Regions from separate parts of the Streptomyces sp. GMY02 genome, predicted to be linked through region 4. Evidence: riboswitches for the same ligand, from Rfam matches in the RefSeq annotation. Region 4 holds a riboswitch; each other region holds the start of a gene.
The links. A riboswitch is a leader RNA that binds a small molecule or an ion and turns the genes downstream of it on or off. The one in region 4 is predicted to bind cyclic di-AMP.

Region 1 (4,215 bases), 610 kb from region 4:
GGTGACCGCTGGTGGCGCTCGCTGAGCGAACAGGAGCAGAAGGAGTTCCAGGACCGGCACGAGACCATCGCCCGCGACTGGGGACGGGCCAAGGAGGCGGGACTCGCCCCCGACAGCGACGAGGCGCAGGACATCGCCCGGCGTCACTGCGCATGGCTCTCGGTGACGGTCGAGGCCACCAAGTCGTATGTCATCGGCGTCTCGTCCATGTATGTGGATGACGAACGTTTCACAGCCGCATATGACAAGTACCGTAAAGGGACAGCAGTGCTCGTACGAGACGCCATGAAGGTGTACGCCGAGCGCCACCTGACCGACTGACTGAACGACCGGCCGATTCACGGACCGGCCGGCCGAACGAACGACCGGCCGGATCCCCGACTGGCCGTCTGACCTGCTGGGAAGGCGGGCCGGTCCGACCGGCTCCCTAGCCCACTCGGCCGACGGCGAGTCGCCCCCGGACGTGGCAGCGGACAGCCTGGGTGGGGCGCGGTACCGTCCGTAGCCCTAGGCAGGTGACCACTGGTGGGGAAGCTGAGGAAGCTCACGGAGCCGCTGAGCAACGGGGGCCGGCGCGCCGACGACATCGCCGGTCCCGTGTCGGGCGACGGGATGCCGATTCCCAGCAGCCGGGTCCGTACCGGGCGGCGGCTGGTCCGTTTTCTCCCGGTGCTCGTGATCGTGGTCGGCGTGGTCTTCGACTTCGTGACCCCGACACGGGTCACGGCCGGCCCGCTCTACGCTGCCGCCCCGCTGGTCGCCGCCCCGTTCTACCCGATGATCGGCACGCTGCTGGTCGCCATCGCCTCGCTCCTCGCCGAAGTGGCGGTGCATCTCTACGCCAGCTCGCTCATGTCGCTGGAGTCCCTCAGTGAAGTGCTGACCGTGCTGGTCGTCTCGCTCCTCGCGCTGTACATCAGCGGGGTGCTGCGCCGCAGCGGTCAGCGGCTCGCCTCCGCCCGCATCATCGCCGAGACCGCCCAGCGGGCGGTGCTGCCGAGACCCGCGGAGCGGATCGGGGGCTCCGTATCGCCGCGCGGTACGAGGCGGCGCAGGAGGGCGCGTTCATCGGCGGCGACCTCTTCGCCGTACAGGACACGCCGTACGGAGTACGTCTGGTGGTCGGGGACGTACGGGGGAAGGGGCTTGAGGCGGTCGAAGCGGTGGCGGTGGTCATCGGGTCGTTCCGGGAGGCCGCCGAGCAGGAGCCGTCGCTGGAGGGGGTCGCGCAGAGACTGGAGCGCGCTCTCAAACGCGACGGGTCGCGGCGGGGCGGTCTTGACGCCTTCGAAGGGTTCACCACGGCCGTAATCGCGGAGATCCCGCACGACGGGGGAGTGGTACGGCTCGTCAACCGGGGCCACCCCGATCCGCTGCTGATGTGCGAGGACGGAGCCGTGTGCATGCTGGAGACACGGGACCCGGCGCTGCCGCTCGGGATGAGCGATCTGGGTGCCTGGCCGGACCGGGCGGAGCAGGCCACCTATCCGATGGGGGCGACGCTGCTCTTCTACACCGACGGGCTCACCGAGGCACGCGACGCGCACGGGGTCTTCTACCTGCCGCGCGAGCGGCTCGACGGGCGGATCTTCCAGGGGCCCGACGAACTGCTCCAGGCGCTGATCGACGACGTACGGCGGCACACGGGCGGCACCGGGAGCCAGGACGACATGGCGCTGCTGGCGGTCAGCCGGCCGACGGAGGGGCAGCCGGAGCGGCGCAGGACCATACCGCTGGTTCCATGACCGGGCCCGTGGTTCCGTGACCGGGCCCGCGACGGCCGGCCGGGACCGGTTCCGTGACAGCCGCCGGCTCCGCGACGGTCGGCCGGGACCGGCTCCGTGACAGTCGGCGGCTTCGTGATGTCGGCCCGTTCCGTGATGCGCGTCGGCTCCGTGATGGCCGTCGCGACTGTATGTGATCGGCGCGTGCCACTCCGCATAACATTTGACAGACCGTCAGGTATGCGAGATGCACTGAAAGGCAGTCAGCTCGCCCGATTGCGTATGCATGTGCCCTGGTGTGTCCGATGCGAAGTTGTTAATGATCACCCGGAACGGCTTGGAATAAGGGCCCGGTCTCTATTAACGTTCGATAACGCAGCGCGGTCGTCCCAGCCGTCGCAAGAGATGGCACCGTGCGCACGCGCCGAATCCCGCAAGGGAACCGGGGAACCACCAATTGGGGTGAATCGGGAGTTCTTTGCTGCTCCGCGCAGCTCAGAGCACCCGTAGGAGACCTTCCTGCTCCGAACCCGTCAGCTAACCCGGTAGGCGAGAAGGAAGGAAAGGAGTGCGCCTCAGTGGCGTCCAATCAGCCTGCCCCCACCGCCCCCTTCGAAACCACCCCGTTCGGTGACGAGCCGGAGCGGGCCTGGGGGAGTGGAACCCGACCGAGGAATCCATACGCCCGGTACGCGGCAGGCACCGCGTCGGCAAGCAGCGCAACGGCTTCGCCCGTAGCTCCACGGTCCTCGGCGTCGGGGTCATAGCCGCCGTCGGCGCGGGCGGCATGGCCACCGCGCAGGACAAGCCCCCGGTCTCCATATCCCTGCCGGACGCCATCACGGACAACCTCCCCGACGCCGGCTCCCTGCCGGGCATGGGGTCGCTGGCGGGGAACGACGACACCGAGCCCGATCCGCTGGCCAGCGCGCCCCTCACCACCGCCGGGATGACGACGGCGGACGCCGAGCAGGGTGCCACCGACGCCGGCGAGGCCCTGCGGGCCCGGATCCTCCAGCAGGCCGAGCAGCAGCAGAACGAGGCCGACGCCGCCGAGAAGGCGGCCGCGGAGCGCGCGGCGGCCGAGCAGGCCGCGGCGCTGGCGAAGAAGCAGCAGACCGAGGCCGAGAAGAAGGCCGAAGAGGCACGGAAGAAGGCCGAGGCGGAAGCCAAGGCCAAGGCGGAGGCGGAGCGCCTCGCGAAGCTGGCCGCCAGCTTCACCCTGCCGACCTCCTCGTACACGATCACCTCCACCTTCGGCCAGTCCGGCTCCATGTGGTCCTCCGGCTACCACACCGGCCTGGACTTCGCCGCCCCGACGGGCACGCCCATCAAGGCCGTGCACAGCGGCACGATCACCTCGGCCGGCTGGTCGGGCTCGTACGGCTACCGCACGATCCTGCAACTGGACGACGGTACGGAGCTGTGGTTCTGCCACCAGTCCTCGATGACCGTCACCGCCGGACAGAAGGTCACCACCGGCGAGACCATCGGGCGGGTCGGCGCGACCGGCAATGTGACCGGGCCGCATCTGCACCTCGAAGTGCACACCGCGGACGGCACGGGCATCGACCCGATGAGCTGGCTGGCCGACAAGGGCCTGACTCCCTGACGCTTGCTCCTCCCTCCGGCACGGGTTTCCTCCGTGCCGGGGTTCAGTACTGGCGGTACGGGTTGAAGCCGTCGTAGTCGATGTACGGCGGCGGCACCCGTACCCGTCCGGTGGCCCGCGCGGCGAAGGTCAGCGCGGGCCCTGCCGTACCCCCACGGGCCCACAGCCGGTCCAGCAGCTCACGCTCGCGCCCCGCGAAGTCCGGTCCCGCCGTGCCGCGGCGGGCGCGGTGGCGCAGGAACGCCAGGGTCGTCGCGGACGCCTCGTACTCCACCACCGCCCTGGCCGCCTGCGGTCCGAACGTACGGTGTGCGAAATCGCGCGCCACGGTGCGCGCCCGCATCGAGGACAGCGCCTGGGGTGCGGCCGACGGCAGCCAGCCGGCCTCGGCGTACGCGAGCAGCTCGGCCGCGACCGTCCGCAGCCCGCGCTGTCTGCTCCAGATCGCCAGCCAGGTCACCAGACCGAAGACCGGGACCATGAACAGCCCGTACACCGCGTAGAAGCCGTACGGACCGAAGAGCGACGACGAGCCGTTCCACAGCGCGTGCGTGCCCATCGCCAGCGCCAGTCCGAGCAGCGGCAGGACGAACCTGCGTATTCGCCGGCGGCGCGGGGCCATCGCCGCCAGCCCGAAGCCGATGCCCGTGAGCACGGTGAAGAGCGGGTGCGCGAACGGCGACAGCACCACCCGTACGAAGAAGGTCGCGGCCGTGACGGAGGCCAGGCCCGCGCTGCCCATGCTCCGGTCCTCGCCGAAGGCGCTGCCGAGATACAGGATGTTCTCGGTGAAGGCGAAGCCGGTGGCGGTGAAGCCCGCGAACACGACCCCGTCGACCAGCCCGGTGAACTCCCTCCTGCGGAACAGGAACAGCAGCA
Region 2 (4,215 bases), 4.2 Mb from region 4:
GGGAAGTACGGTCAGCCGGCCGTTCTGCTCGGCGGTCTGGAAGAGGACACCGTCGCGGCCGGGTCCTGGCACGACCGAGGCCGCGCGCTTTCCGTCCGGGCCCGTGCCGAGCGTCACCCGGTCACCGGTGATCAGCCGTACCGTCGCGGCGGTGCCCGCGGGGGCGGGCGCGGCAGTACCGGGGTCCTGGGCGGCGGACCGGGCGGAAGCGGCGGTGGCCCGGGCCGAAGCGGCGGCGGCCTGGGCCGAAACCGGCGCCATGGCACCCGCGGTCATCAGCAAGGCCATCGATACCGCCGCCGTCAGGCGGATACGTCTCATCTGTCCAGCCCCTTCGTTCAACTCCGTGGTCACGCGGTGTTGGACAGAATCTGGTAGCGGCGGAGGGGCTGTCACTGATTCACGGTGTCGTGGTTGGGACATGTCCCAACCACGACACCGCCGGGGCCGATCTAGTCGAGAAGGCGGGCGCGCAGCCGTTCACGTGTCTCGGGGGAGAGCCCCAGGCCCTCGGTGAGATACGCCTCGGTGCCGCCCCAGGTCTTGTCGATCGTCTCGAAGGCCGTGGCGAGATACTCGGCGCGCGCGTCGAAGAGCGGCCTGAGCAGCTCCATCACCTCGCCCGACATCCCTTCGGGGGCGTTGTCGCTGCGCCGGACCGGATAGCGGCGGTGCGGGTCGTTCGACTTCAGATAGTCCGCCTCGATCGCCTCGGGCTCCACCCCGACCGCGAGCAGGGCCACCGCGATGGACAGACCGGCCCGGTCCTTGCCCGCCGCGCAGTGCATCAGCGCGGGCATGCTGTCCTCGGCCAGGGCGTGCAGGACCCGGCTGTGCTCGGCGGTACGGTCCGTGATGATCGACCGGTACGATCCGGTCATCCGGGCCGCGGCCCTGCCGTCCGCGAGGAGCGAGCGGAGCTGGTCGAGGTCGCCGTCCCTGACCATCCGCCAGAACTCGGCGCCGTCGGCCGGGTCGGTGAGCGGGATGTTCACATTCCGTACGCCGGGCAGCTCCACATCCGCGCCGTCGAGCTTCAGATCGGCGGCATTGCGGAAGTCGAAGATCGTATGGAGGCCGAGGGAGGCGAGAAAGGCCGCGTCTGCCGCGGTGGCGTTGGCGAGATGGCCGCTGCGGAAGAGTCTTCCGGTCCTCACCCGCCTGCCGTCCGTGGTGGGCAGTCCGCCGACATCACGGAAGTTGCGCACGCCGGCCAGCTCGGGCTCTGTCGACGGGACCTGCTGCGTCACGGCCTGCTCCTCCATGTCCGATGCCGGCGCGGCTCGCCGACAAGGTCGACCTCTGACCCTACGACATCTGTTCCCAGGGCAATCAGTTCGAGTGTCGGGATTCCTGCGGGACTATTCGGACATCGCATGCCACATTGCACGACCGTGAATATCGGTCAAATGTCGATCTGTCCGTATTGAGTGATTCTGTATGGCCTGTCCTGTTCACGGATGAGATGGGAACCCGCCCGTGAGCAGGATCATATTCGTGACGTTCCGTGGCGGCTCTCCGTACCGGATCTCCCGAGCCGAAGCGGAAATTGGCGACCGCGGTCCACACAGGGTGACCGGTAATGCCGGGATAAATGCGAGGAAGTTCAGAAGAAGTTCAGCCGGGGGAATAGAAATGCTTGTTCCGCTCGTCCCGCTCGCTTAAATTCACCCTCACTCCGGGCGGAACGCCGAATCCTGCCGCCGCTCGGAATTCACATCCGACCAGCAACGCGTGGCAGGAGCGGGGGAACCAGGTAGTACGCCGATCCGGAAACTCCGGAACGGCTCGGGGTGAAGTCGCGCACCATACGCGACCGGGCATCTCCAGTCCGAACCCGACAGCTCACCTCGCAGGCGCCGGAGAGGAATTCGCCATGCCCGCGAAGGGTAAGCACCGCCGTCCCAAGGCCAACCCGGTATCGCGCGGATTCATAGCCGCCGGCACCGGCGGAGCCGCCATCGCACTTCCGCTCATAGGCGCCACCGGCGCCCACGCCGCCGAGAAGGCCGCGCCCGCCACCGCCCCCCAGGCCGTTCCCGAGCACCAGCTCTCCGCGGAGCAGTCCGCGCATTCCACCGAGAAGAAGGCCGCCGCCAAGAAGTCCCATCAGAGGACGCGGACCTACACCGTGGTCGCGGGCGACTATCTGTCCAGGATCGCCAGTCAGCAGCATGTCCACGGCGGCTGGAAGAAGCTGTACGCGGACAACCGCGAGGCCGTAGGACCCGACCCGTCGCTGATCCACCCCGGGCTGAAGCTGACCATCAAGGCCAGGGGCGGGCACCACGCCAAGCCCGCAGCCCCGGCGAAGCCGTCCGACTCCTCCGATTCCCCGGACCCGTCCACCACCACGCCGGCGGACGACTCCGGGGCGGCTCCCGCGCCCTCGGACTCGCCGGACCAGAGCAGCGGTTCGGGCTTCACCACGCCCGTCGACGATGTCGAGATCGGCACTCCGTACCACGCCTCCGGCAGTTCCTGGGCCAGCGGCTACCACACCGGTGTGGACTTCCTCGTCTCCTCGGGCACCGAGGTGAAGGCGGTCGGCGCGGGCACGGTCGTGACGGCGGACTGGGGCGGCTCGTACGGCAACGAGGTCGTCATCCAGCACAGCGACGGCCACTACTCGCAGTACGCCCATCTGTCCTCCATCTCCGTCTCCGAGGGCGACACGGTCAGCGAGGGCCAGCAGATCGGTCTCTCCGGCGCCACCGGCAATGTCACCGGTCCGCACCTGCACTTCGAGATCCGTACCGGACCGGACTACGGTTCGGACATCGACCCGCTGGCGTACCTCCGCGATCAGGGTGTCGACATCTGAGCGACGACAGCATCCAAGGGGCGGAACAGCGGTACCTCTTACCTCGTAGCCTGTACCTCTGCGCAGCTCGTAGCTCGTACCTCTGCCCGGCGCTTCTGCGCCGGGCAGAGGCCGTTGCGCCTATTCCCGGTTGGCCGAAAATTGACCGATGGCATATCTCACCAGCCGTCAAGCCCTCCCTACGGTCGCGTAGGCCACATCTGCGGGGGAAAGATATCCTGCTGTGGCAGACGATTCGAGATCAAGAAGAAGAGGCGTATTCGGGTCGTACACGTCGTACACGGCGGTCGGTGACAGCTTCACGGAGGGCGTGGGCGATCCCGGACCCGACGGACGGTATGTCGGCTGGGCGGACCGGCTGGCGGTGCTGCTGGCCGACCGGCTGGCGGACGGGGCGGCGTTCTCCGGGGACGCCCCGGACACCGTGCACGGTGATTTCCGGTACGCGAATCTCGCCGTACGCGGCCGGCTCCTGGACCAGATCGTCGACGAGCAGCTCCCCCGGGCGAAGGAACTCGCCCCCGACCTGGTGACCTTCTGTGCCGGCGGCAATGACATCATCCGGCCGGGCACCGATCCGGACGATGTGGCCGAGCGTTTCGAGCGGGCCGTCGCTGATCTCACCGGCGCTGTCGGCACGGTCATGGTGACGACCGGCTTCGACACCCGGGGCGTTCCCGTACTCCGGCATCTGCGCGGCAAGATCGCCACGTACACCGCTCATGTACGGGCGATCGCCGACCGCTATGACTGTCCGGTGCTCGATCTCTGGTCCCTCAAGTCCGTCCAGGACAGGCGGGCATGGGACGACGACCGGCTGCATCTGTCCCCCGAGGGCCACACCCGGGTCGCGCTGCGTGCCGCGCAGGTGCTCGGGCTCGACGTACCCGCCGATCCGGACCAGGCGTGGCCGCCGCAGCCGCCGCGCGGTGCATTCGAGGTGCGGCGGGACGACATCAACTGGGCGCGCGAGTATCTGGTGCCCTGGATCGGGCGCCGGTTGCGCGGGGAGTCCTCGGGCGACCATGTGGAGGCCAAGCGTCCGGATCTGCTGCCGCTGAGGCAGTGAGGACGGAGCCGGGGGGATGACGTCGATTTTGGCTACGAGTTCCGGTTCGGAGTGATTTTCACTCATCAGAATGGACCGTGCGGCGTTGCCGCATGGGCCGCTCCCGCCTTGGCGATAACCGAGCCGAAGGGGTCCTCCGGTGTGGCGCCGGCCAGGGGAGAGCCCGACAACGGCGCTGTGGGTTCAGGGGGTTGCGATGGCGGACAACGGCAGTGCGAGGCTCGCGGCGGGGGCGGTCACGTTCGTCACGGCCAATGAGGACCGCGACCACGACACCGGGATCAATATCTCGGTCAGGACACCGGACGGCGTGGAGGCGGCC
Region 3 (4,215 bases), 2.1 Mb from region 4:
GAGTACCAGCATGCGGCCTGAACCGCACGGACGAGATTCTCGGCAGGGACAAGGCCACGTGAGCGCGCCGTTCACGAAGCGCGTCTATGTCCATCCGAGCCCCGAGGACCTGCGCGCCGCCTCGGATCACCTCACGGTTCTGCTCGGCTTCGAGGGCGACGCGGCTGCCTGAACATACCGGATGGTCGTGAGAGAAACCTGCTTCACGATCAGCGTAAACACGGTCTGACCTGCTGTGATTGTGGATCACTAGAATCTGCTCCCCATCAAACGACCTGTACGTCCTGTACATTTTTTACGTACCAGAGTCCTGTGGAAAGGTAACCGATGCACCGTCCTTCGGCCCGCTATGTCCTGCCCGAGTTCACCGAGCGCACCTCCGGCGGGTTCCGCACGCTCGATCCGTACTCCAAGCTCCTGGACGAGCGGATCATCTTCCTCGGCACCGCCGTCGACGACACCGCCGCCAACGACGTGATCGCGCAGTTCCTGCATCTCGAATACGCCGCGCCCGACCGGGACATCAGCCTCTACATCAACTCCCCGGGCGGCTCGCTCAGCGCCATGTCCGCGATCTACGACACGATGCAGCTCGTCACCTGCGACGTGGAGACGACCTGCCTCGGCCAGGCCGCCTCCACCGCCGCCCTCCTGCTGGCGGCCGGCACGCCCGGGAAGCGGATGGCGCTGCCGGGCGCGCGTGTCGTCGTACAGCAGCCCGCGATCGAGGAGCCGGTCAGGGGGCAGCCGTCGGATCTGGTGATCCAGGCGGAGGAACTGCTGCGGCTGCGCGCCGTGCTGGCGTCGCTGCTCTCCCGGCACACCGGTCAGAGCGAGGAACGCATCACCGAGGACATCGAGCGGGACCGGATCTTCACCGCGGCCGACGCCAAGGCGTACGGTCTGGTCGATCACGTGGTCCAGAACCGCAAGACGTCCCTCACCACGGGACACCCCTTCGGTTCGCACGGCAGGCGGTGACACGCCGATGCCGCCACCCGAACCTCCGCCGCTGCCGGCACTGACCCGCGCCGAGGGGGACTTCGTCGACAGCTTCCTCCAGGTCGTCGATCTGCTGGGACGGATCAACCCGGCACGCGGCTCGGACACCTACAGCGCGCTGCGGGCGGCACAGGCGCTGCCCGCGCAGGCCACGGCCCTGCGGGACGCCCTGACGGCGATGCACATGCGGGGCGAGACCGAGCTGCACAGCGCGACGCTGGTCCGCGCGCTGCGGGTGCTGGACGGCCAGCGGCGCGCCGGGCGCGTGGCACTGCCTCCCGAGGTCATCGAATGAGCCCCGACACGCCATGACACCCCGTCCGTTCCCGTATGGAGGGCGTCCGTACGGGAACGCTTGGCCCGTACGACGTACGACACGACGGGACACACGGGGGGAGTCAAGTTGCGCAGGGCGGCCGGACGCGCGAAGCGCACCCCGGCTGCCTGCAGGTACGGCACTCATCGGGGTCCGGAGCCCCGGAACGACACACCGCTCCGCCACCCGTTTGGAACAGGCGTGACGAACTTCACATAGCGTCGTTTCTCCTCGGAATTCATCTGATTACGGGCCAAGATCCCTGGGACGACAAGCCCCCGCCATCCACGGCGGGGCGGTCCGGGCGGACGCCGAGTCCTGCCGCCGTTCCGGATGACTGGTCGACAGGAGTGGATCGGCAGGAGTGGAGGACCCGAGCAGTACGGGACGGCCACGCAGTCCGTTACGAGGCCGTCTCTTGGGGTGAAGCCGCTGACGCGGCCGGGCATCTTCGCCTGTCCGAACCCGACAGGTCATCCTTCACAGGCGGCTGACGAAGGGTTGCGCGATGAATGCGCAGACAAATGTCCCGTCTCTGTTGTCCCGGGCCGGTGCCGTGTCGGTCCTCACCATCGCGGCGGTCGGCGGCACGATACTGGCGCCCGGCGCCACGTCCGAGGCCCAGGCCGCCACACGCGCGGCCAAGGCCCTACGGGTGGCCGCTTCCAAGGCGGGCTCCCCCTATCAGTGGGGTGCCACCGGGCCCCATCGCTTCGACTGCTCGGGCCTGACGCTCTACTCGTTCAAGAAGGCGGGCAAGAAGCTCCCGCGCACCGCCCACCAGCAGTACAACAAGACGCGCCACATCCCGGCCTCCCACCGGCGCAAGGGCGACCTGGTGTTCTTCCACTCGCGAGGCTACGTCTACCACGTCGGTATCTACGCCGGACGCGGGAAGATCTGGCACTCGCCGAAGACCGGTGCGCTCGTACGGCTCGAACGCATCTGGTCCCGGAACGCCCTCTACGGCCGGGTGAACTGACCGGCACGACATGCCCGGACCGGCCGGTGCGCGCCCGGCCGGTCCGGGGAGTCCCCCAAGCCGTACGAAGCAGCCAAGCCGTACGAAGAAAGCCGCACCAGGAAGACCGTACGAGCAAGGCCATACCCGCAAGGCCGTACAAGAGCCTGACGCGGATCAGCTCTGGACCGGCACCGTCCAGGGCAGTGCGATCCAGACCGTCTTGCCACCCTCCGCGGTCGGCGTGACCGTCACCTGTCCGCCGCCCTCCGCCGTCAGCGAGCGGACGATCACCATGCCGCGGCCATTGTCCTGCTGCACGGCCGCAGGCAGCCGCTGCGGCCAGCGGGGATGACTGTCCGTCACCCCGACCCTGAGCTGTTCGTCCCGGTCGAGCACGATCTCCACGGTGAAGGTGGGCGACTGGCCGAAGGTGTGCTGCACGGCGTTGGTCGCCAGCTCCGAGACGATCAGCCGCACGGCGTCGGCCGTCTCGGCCTCCCCCGGCAGACCCCACTCGGTCAGCAGGTCCGCGACATATCTTCGGGCCGCCGGTACCGACGCGGGATCGCTCGGCAGCGTGATGGATGCTTCCTGATGGTCTGCCATGGCGACGCCGTCCCTTTCCCGCCGGACCTGACTCCGGCGCAGTACGGATGACTGCGCGGACGGCCTCGGACTGTGCTCAGCGTGCCACTCATCCTGCCGTTCGCATCGCCGATCCACCGAGATCTGCATATATCTGTCGCTCAAAGTGGTGAACTCTGCGACGCGAGACCGTATTTGGGCGGCGAAAAGATAACTTCTCCGCCGCGGCGCCCTGGCGCGTACGAGACGCTTACCGAAGCGGTTCGGGGAAGGGAATTAATCATGCGGCATATTCCGGCGGTACGCCGGCGCAGGCTCGGGGAGGAATTGCGCAGGCTGCGCCAACGGGCGGGGCTCACCAGTGGCGAGACGGCGCGGCTGCTGGGCTGGCACCAGTCGAAGGTGAGCCGGATCGAGACCGGCGTCAGCGGGGTGAAGGACGAGGACCTGGCGGCGCTGCTGGACGCGCTGGGCATCTCGGATCCTCAACTGCGGGCACTGCTGGGCGCGTTGGCGGGCATCACGGGCGGCGGGCCGGGGTGGTGGAAGGCGTACGGCGGGGTGATCCCGCCCCGTTACCGGGACTTCATCAGCCTGGAGTCCCAGGCCTCCTCGGCCCGTACGCTGGAGACCTCGGTGGTGCCGGGACTGCTCCAGACGCCGGACTACGCGCGCGCCGTGACCCGCGCGGCGCTGGACGGTCTGCCCGCCACGACGGTCGACTCCCTGGTCGAGGTACGGCTCGCCCGGCAGGAGGTGCTGCACTCCGCGGCGCCGCTCGAACTGTATGCCGTACTGGACGAGGCGGTGCTCCGGCGCGAGGTGGGCGGTCCCGGGGTGATGCGGGGTCAGCTCCGCCGGCTGTCCGAGCTGGCCGCGCTGCCGCAGGTCTGTCTCCAGGTGCTCCCGTTCACCGGGGGCGGCTATGTCGGACTCTCCGGGCCTTTCGTTGTCTTCTCATTCCCGCATATTGCTGATCTGGATTTGGTCGTTCTCGACCATTTGACGAATAGCCTCTATCTGGAACGGAAAGAAGACCTTGAGGCGTACTGCGCCGCGTTCCGTACGATGCAGGCGCATGCCCTCCCGCCCGAAGAATCAGTGGATCTCATCGCCGGGATCGGTGACGGCGTGTAGGGAGCATCATGTCCGCCCACCTCGCACAGCCCCCTGTCCAGACTTCATTCTCCCCCCGCACATCCCCCACCCCATCAACGGCTTCTCCGGTCTGTCCGCCGTCCCCCGTGCCACCCCTGGCCGCGGACTCCGTCTGGCGGCGCAGCAGCCACAGCACCGGGGCGAACAACTGCGTGGAGTCCGCCCGTACCGCCGCGGACGTCCTCGCCGT
Region 4 (4,215 bases):
CCTTCCCGATGTGCGGCTTGCCGTGGATCCGGTGGATTTGCGCTGGCGCGGCGGGCTCATCATGCGGGGATTGCGCACACTTCCGGTGCAGTTCACGCCATTGTCCGGCTGATGGACGGCTGCCGGTTTCGCCGCCGTACCGCGTCTCGTCAAGCCCGAATAACTGACGGGTCGTCAAGACTGTGACTTTCACGTGATCTCCGCTGCATCGACTTGTGACAGGCGTTCGAGTACCGCTACGTTCACCGACGACTCAGCAGCACCATCGCCGTAGTCGAAACGACAGTCACACGGAAGGCAATCGCATGCGCTCCGGGAACGGCCGACACCGCAGACCACGCCAGGCTCCCGCTCTGATCGTCGCCGCGGGGGTGACCGGTTCGGCCATCGCCATCCCGCTGTTCGCCGCCTCCGGTGCCAGCGCCGCCGACGGTTCCACCTGGGACCGGGTCGCCGAGTGCGAGAGCGGCGGCATGTGGAGCGCGGACCTGGGCAACGGCCACTACGGCGGCCTCCAGTTCACCCAGGAGACCTGGGACGCCTTCGGCGGCGGGGAGTACGCGGCCCGGCCCGACCTCGCCAGCCGTTCCCAGCAGATAGCGATAGCCGAGAAGGTGCTCTCGGCGGAGGGCGTGAAGGCCTGGTCGAGCTGCGCCCCGGTCTCCGGTCTGGTGGACGCCCTGCTTCCGGACATCGACCTCGGCGGCGACTCGGACCGCGTCAAGGCCCCGAAGGGCAAGGCGAGCACCGGTCCGTCGGACGGCCCCTCGGCCACTCCTGGCGGCACGTCCTCCCCGTCCGCCGGCGCGAGCGCGCGGCCGGGCGAGTCGGTCCCCTCCGGTTCGGCCGTCGCCCCCACGCCCGGAGCCTCCGCTTCCGCCGAGGGCACGGACGGTACGGAGGGTACGCCCGGCGCCGACGGCATCGAGAGCGCCCTTCCCGGCGGCCTCGGCGGCACGGCGGTCGGCGGCAGCGACTCGGCCACCGGCAAGCACCGCGGCCCGGCGGCCCAGGAGGACGCCGTACCGGACACCTCGGGCGAAGGCTATGAATACGGTCGTCATGCCTCACGGGGTGACGGACTGTCACGGAGTACGGATGTCCTGCCGGACGCCTCGGACGCCTCCGGCGCCGCGGACGCCGACCGGCCCGCCGAGCGCAACTGGCTCATCGCTGACGGTCTGAAGGTGCCCGGCGGGTGGCTGTGAGGTGAACGGGGGTGGGCGTCGCCCGCCCCCGGCCCGCCCCGGGCGGGCCATTAGCTCGACCCGCGCTCGTCCGCCGCTCGTCCCCGGCTCGACCGGCGGCCCGTATGCCCTGGTCAGGGTCCTGATCCGGATGTGAAACAGAAGCCGTTCGCCGGGGAGCCGGCCCGGCTGTCGGCGGGGCGGTTCGCCGCTCTATGTCCTCTTCTGCGCAAGTGAGACAAGCGTCTCTTTGCGGCAACTGAGGACTTTTGACCTGTGCGTTGCGCCGACTTAGGTCCTCACCAGCCGAAACGCCTAAACCTGGAAGGTCGTTAAGGGGATTTTTGTCCCCGATGTACTTCTTTGATGAACCGATGGGCCTGTGATTACGGTCTGAACCGCTCGCACCGCGGGCCCCGTCGACCGTCACGCCGAATCCTGCCGGCGGCCGAAGGGAAGTAGTTCGCGTCAAGCGCCGGAGGCAGGAGCGGGGGAACCACGGTTTGTGCCGGGCCCGGCCGTCGAGAGACGGCCGGCGACCGGCTCGGGGTGAAGCCGGGTGCGCCGGGTGCTGTCCGTGGGACAGGACCCGTCACACCCGGCCGGGCAGCTCACAGCCCGAACCCGACAGCTCACCTCGTAGGCGTCGGTGAGGAGAGTTCCATGCTGCGTGCCAGTCGTGTCAGCCATGTCAGCGATGTCAGCGAAGCCGGCCGGTCCGGCCGTTCCGGCAAGGGCAAGCACCGTCGTCCCGCCCGCTCCACGACCGCCCGTTACGCCGCGCTCGCCGGGATCACCGGTGCCGCCGTGGCGGTCCCGCTGATCGGCGCCACCTCCGCCTCCGCCGCGACCGCGTCCGAGTGGGACCGGGTCGCGCAGTGCGAGTCCGGCGGCAACTGGTCCATCAACACCGGCAACGGCTACTACGGGGGACTCCAGTTCAGCAGCTCCACCTGGGCCGCCTACGGAGGTACGGCGTACGCGGCCAGGGCCGATCTCGCCTCCAAGTCCCAGCAGATCGCCGTCGCCGAGAAGGTCCTCGCGGGCCAGGGCAAGGGCGCGTGGCCCACCTGCGGGGTGAACCTCTCGGGCGCGGCGTACGACGGCGGCTCGGCCGGCTCGGGTTCGGGCTCCGGATCCGGCTCGGCTTCCGGGTCCGGCTCGGGCTCCGGTTCCAGCTCCCGTTCCGGTTCCGGTACGGGCGATCAGGCCGCCCAGCAGCGGACGCAGCCCCGGCAGGAGTCCGCAGGCAGCGGAGCCCGTAGCGGAGCGCAGCCCGCCTCGCGCGGCGAGAGCCGGGCCGCCACCGGCACCGGCACGATCAAGAAGGGCGACGGCGAGTACAAGGTCAAGTCCGGCGACACCCTGTCCAGGATCGCCACGGTCCACCATGTCAAGGGCGGCTGGAAGAAGCTGTTCGACCTCAACAAGGACATCGTCCGCGACGCCGACCTGATCTACCCGGGACAGCAGCTCCACCTCCGCTGACCGCCGGCCCGGCGCGGAACGGACCGGCCCGGCGCGGCGGTATCGCCGTACCGGTCCGTTCCGCCCGGCCCTCATCGGCCACCCGACCGCCCCGGCCCGGCGCGTGATCCCCCGTACGCGCGCCGGGCCGGGGCCTGTCCAGGAGCGCTCGGGTACTCATTCCGTCCCAGCGGGCGGGCGCCGACGGGCCCGTACCCCGGGGACGGTTAGGCTCTTGCCGCAAGGCCAATGAGGCCCTGCACTCCACGCGTCACATCCCAGAAGGAGATGCTCGTGCCGTCCATCGACGTCGTCGTAGCCCGGGAAATCCTGGACTCCCGAGGCAACCCCACGGTCGAGGTCGAGGTCGGCCTCGACGACGGCAGCACCGGCCGTGCTGCCGTCCCCTCCGGTGCCTCCACCGGTGCGTTCGAGGCCGTGGAACTCCGTGACGGAGACCCCAAGCGCTACCTGGGCAAGGGGGTCGAGAAGGCCGTCCTCGCGGTCATCGAGCAGCTCGGCCCGGAGCTGGTGGGCTACGACGCCACCGAGCAGCGCCTGATCGACCAGGCCATGATCGATCTCGACGCCACCGAGAACAAGGGCTCGCTGGGCGCCAACGCGATCCTCGGTGTCTCCCTCGCCGTCGCGCACGCCGCCTCCGAGGCCTCCGACCTCCCGCTCTTCCGCTACCTGGGCGGCCCGAACGCGCACCTGCTGCCCGTTCCGATGATGAACATCCTGAACGGCGGCTCGCACGCCGACTCCAACGTGGACATCCAGGAGTTCATGATCGCTCCGATCGGCGCGGAGTCCTTCTCCGAGGCGCTGCGCTGGGGCGCCGAGGTCTACCACACCCTCAAGAAGGTCCTGAAGCAGAAGGGCCTCTCCACCGGCCTGGGCGACGAGGGCGGCTTCGCGCCGAACCTGGAGTCCAACCGCGCCGCGCTCGACCTGATCCTTGAGGCCATCAAGGAAGCCGGTTATGTGCCCGGCCGCGACATCGCGCTCGCGCTCGACGTCGCCGCGTCCGAGTTCTACAAGGACGGCTCGTACGAGTTCGAGGGCAAGTCGCGCTCGGCCGCCGAGATGACGGAGTACTACGAGGAGCTGGTCGCCGCGTACCCGCTCGTCTCCATCGAGGACCCGCTCTTCGAGGACGACTGGGCCGGCTGGAAGGTCATCACCGACAAGCTCGGCTCCAAGGTGCAGATCGTCGGCGACGACCTGTTCGTGACCAACCCGGAGCGGCTGGCGCGCGGTATCGAGGAGGGCTCGGCGAACGCCCTGCTCGTCAAGGTCAACCAGATCGGCTCGCTGACCGAGACCCTGGACGCGGTCGAGCTGGCGCAGCGCAACGGCTTCAAGTGCATGATGTCCCACCGGTCCGGCGAGACCGAGGACGTCACGATCGCGGACCTGGCCGTCGCGGTGAACTGCGGCCAGATCAAGACCGGCGCCCCGGCCCGCTCGGACCGCGTCGCCAAGTACAACCAGTTGCTGCGGATCGAGGAGATCCTCGACGACGCGGCGGTGTACGCGGGGCGCAGCGCGTTCCCGC

Region 1: linked by a shared signal. The riboswitch ahead of KQY30_RS19235 (M23 family metallopeptidase) and the one ahead of KQY30_RS21980 (transglycosylase family protein) in region 4 are both predicted to bind cyclic di-AMP.
Region 2: linked by a shared signal. The riboswitch ahead of KQY30_RS04025 (LysM peptidoglycan-binding domain-containing M23 family metallopeptidase) and the one ahead of KQY30_RS21980 (transglycosylase family protein) in region 4 are both predicted to bind cyclic di-AMP.
Region 3: linked by a shared signal. The riboswitch ahead of KQY30_RS31180 (C40 family peptidase) and the one ahead of KQY30_RS21980 (transglycosylase family protein) in region 4 are both predicted to bind cyclic di-AMP.

The regions. Positions count from the first base shown of each region.
Region 1 is NZ_CP077658.1:4,571,067-4,575,281, forward strand. Features, by position in the region: gene KQY30_RS19225 (TipAS antibiotic-recognition domain-containing protein) at 1-321, shown strand, start outside; partial or broken gene KQY30_RS19230 (PP2C family protein-serine/threonine phosphatase) at 613-1,745, shown strand; cyclic di-AMP (ydaO/yuaA leader) riboswitch at 2,137-2,291, shown strand; partial or broken gene KQY30_RS19235 (M23 family metallopeptidase) at 2,303-3,336, shown strand; gene KQY30_RS19240 (PrsW family intramembrane metalloprotease) at 3,380-4,215, opposite strand, start outside.
Region 2 is NZ_CP077658.1:969,929-974,143, reverse strand. Features, by position in the region: gene KQY30_RS04035 (S8 family peptidase) at 1-321, opposite strand, end outside; gene KQY30_RS04030 (tyrosine-protein phosphatase) at 453-1,250, opposite strand; cyclic di-AMP (ydaO/yuaA leader) riboswitch at 1,679-1,872, shown strand; gene KQY30_RS04025 (LysM peptidoglycan-binding domain-containing M23 family metallopeptidase) at 1,877-2,824, shown strand; gene KQY30_RS04020 (SGNH/GDSL hydrolase family protein) at 3,048-3,893, shown strand; gene KQY30_RS04015 (hypothetical protein) at 4,090-4,215, shown strand, end outside.
Region 3 is NZ_CP077658.1:7,314,814-7,319,028, reverse strand. Features, by position in the region: partial or broken gene KQY30_RS36790 (hypothetical protein) at 1-21, shown strand, start outside; gene KQY30_RS31190 (ATP-dependent Clp protease proteolytic subunit) at 328-981, shown strand; gene KQY30_RS31185 (hypothetical protein) at 989-1,297, shown strand; cyclic di-AMP (ydaO/yuaA leader) riboswitch at 1,631-1,822, shown strand; gene KQY30_RS31180 (C40 family peptidase) at 1,827-2,300, shown strand; gene KQY30_RS31175 (ATP-binding protein) at 2,457-2,888, opposite strand; gene KQY30_RS31170 (helix-turn-helix transcriptional regulator) at 3,150-4,004, shown strand; gene KQY30_RS31165 (DUF397 domain-containing protein) at 4,112-4,215, shown strand, end outside.
Region 4 is NZ_CP077658.1:5,185,615-5,189,829, forward strand. Features, by position in the region: gene KQY30_RS21970 (cytochrome P450) at 1-112, shown strand, start outside; gene KQY30_RS37170 (transglycosylase family protein) at 306-1,208, shown strand; cyclic di-AMP (ydaO/yuaA leader) riboswitch at 1,651-1,848, shown strand; gene KQY30_RS21980 (transglycosylase family protein) at 1,851-2,675, shown strand; gene eno (phosphopyruvate hydratase) at 2,943-4,215, shown strand, end outside.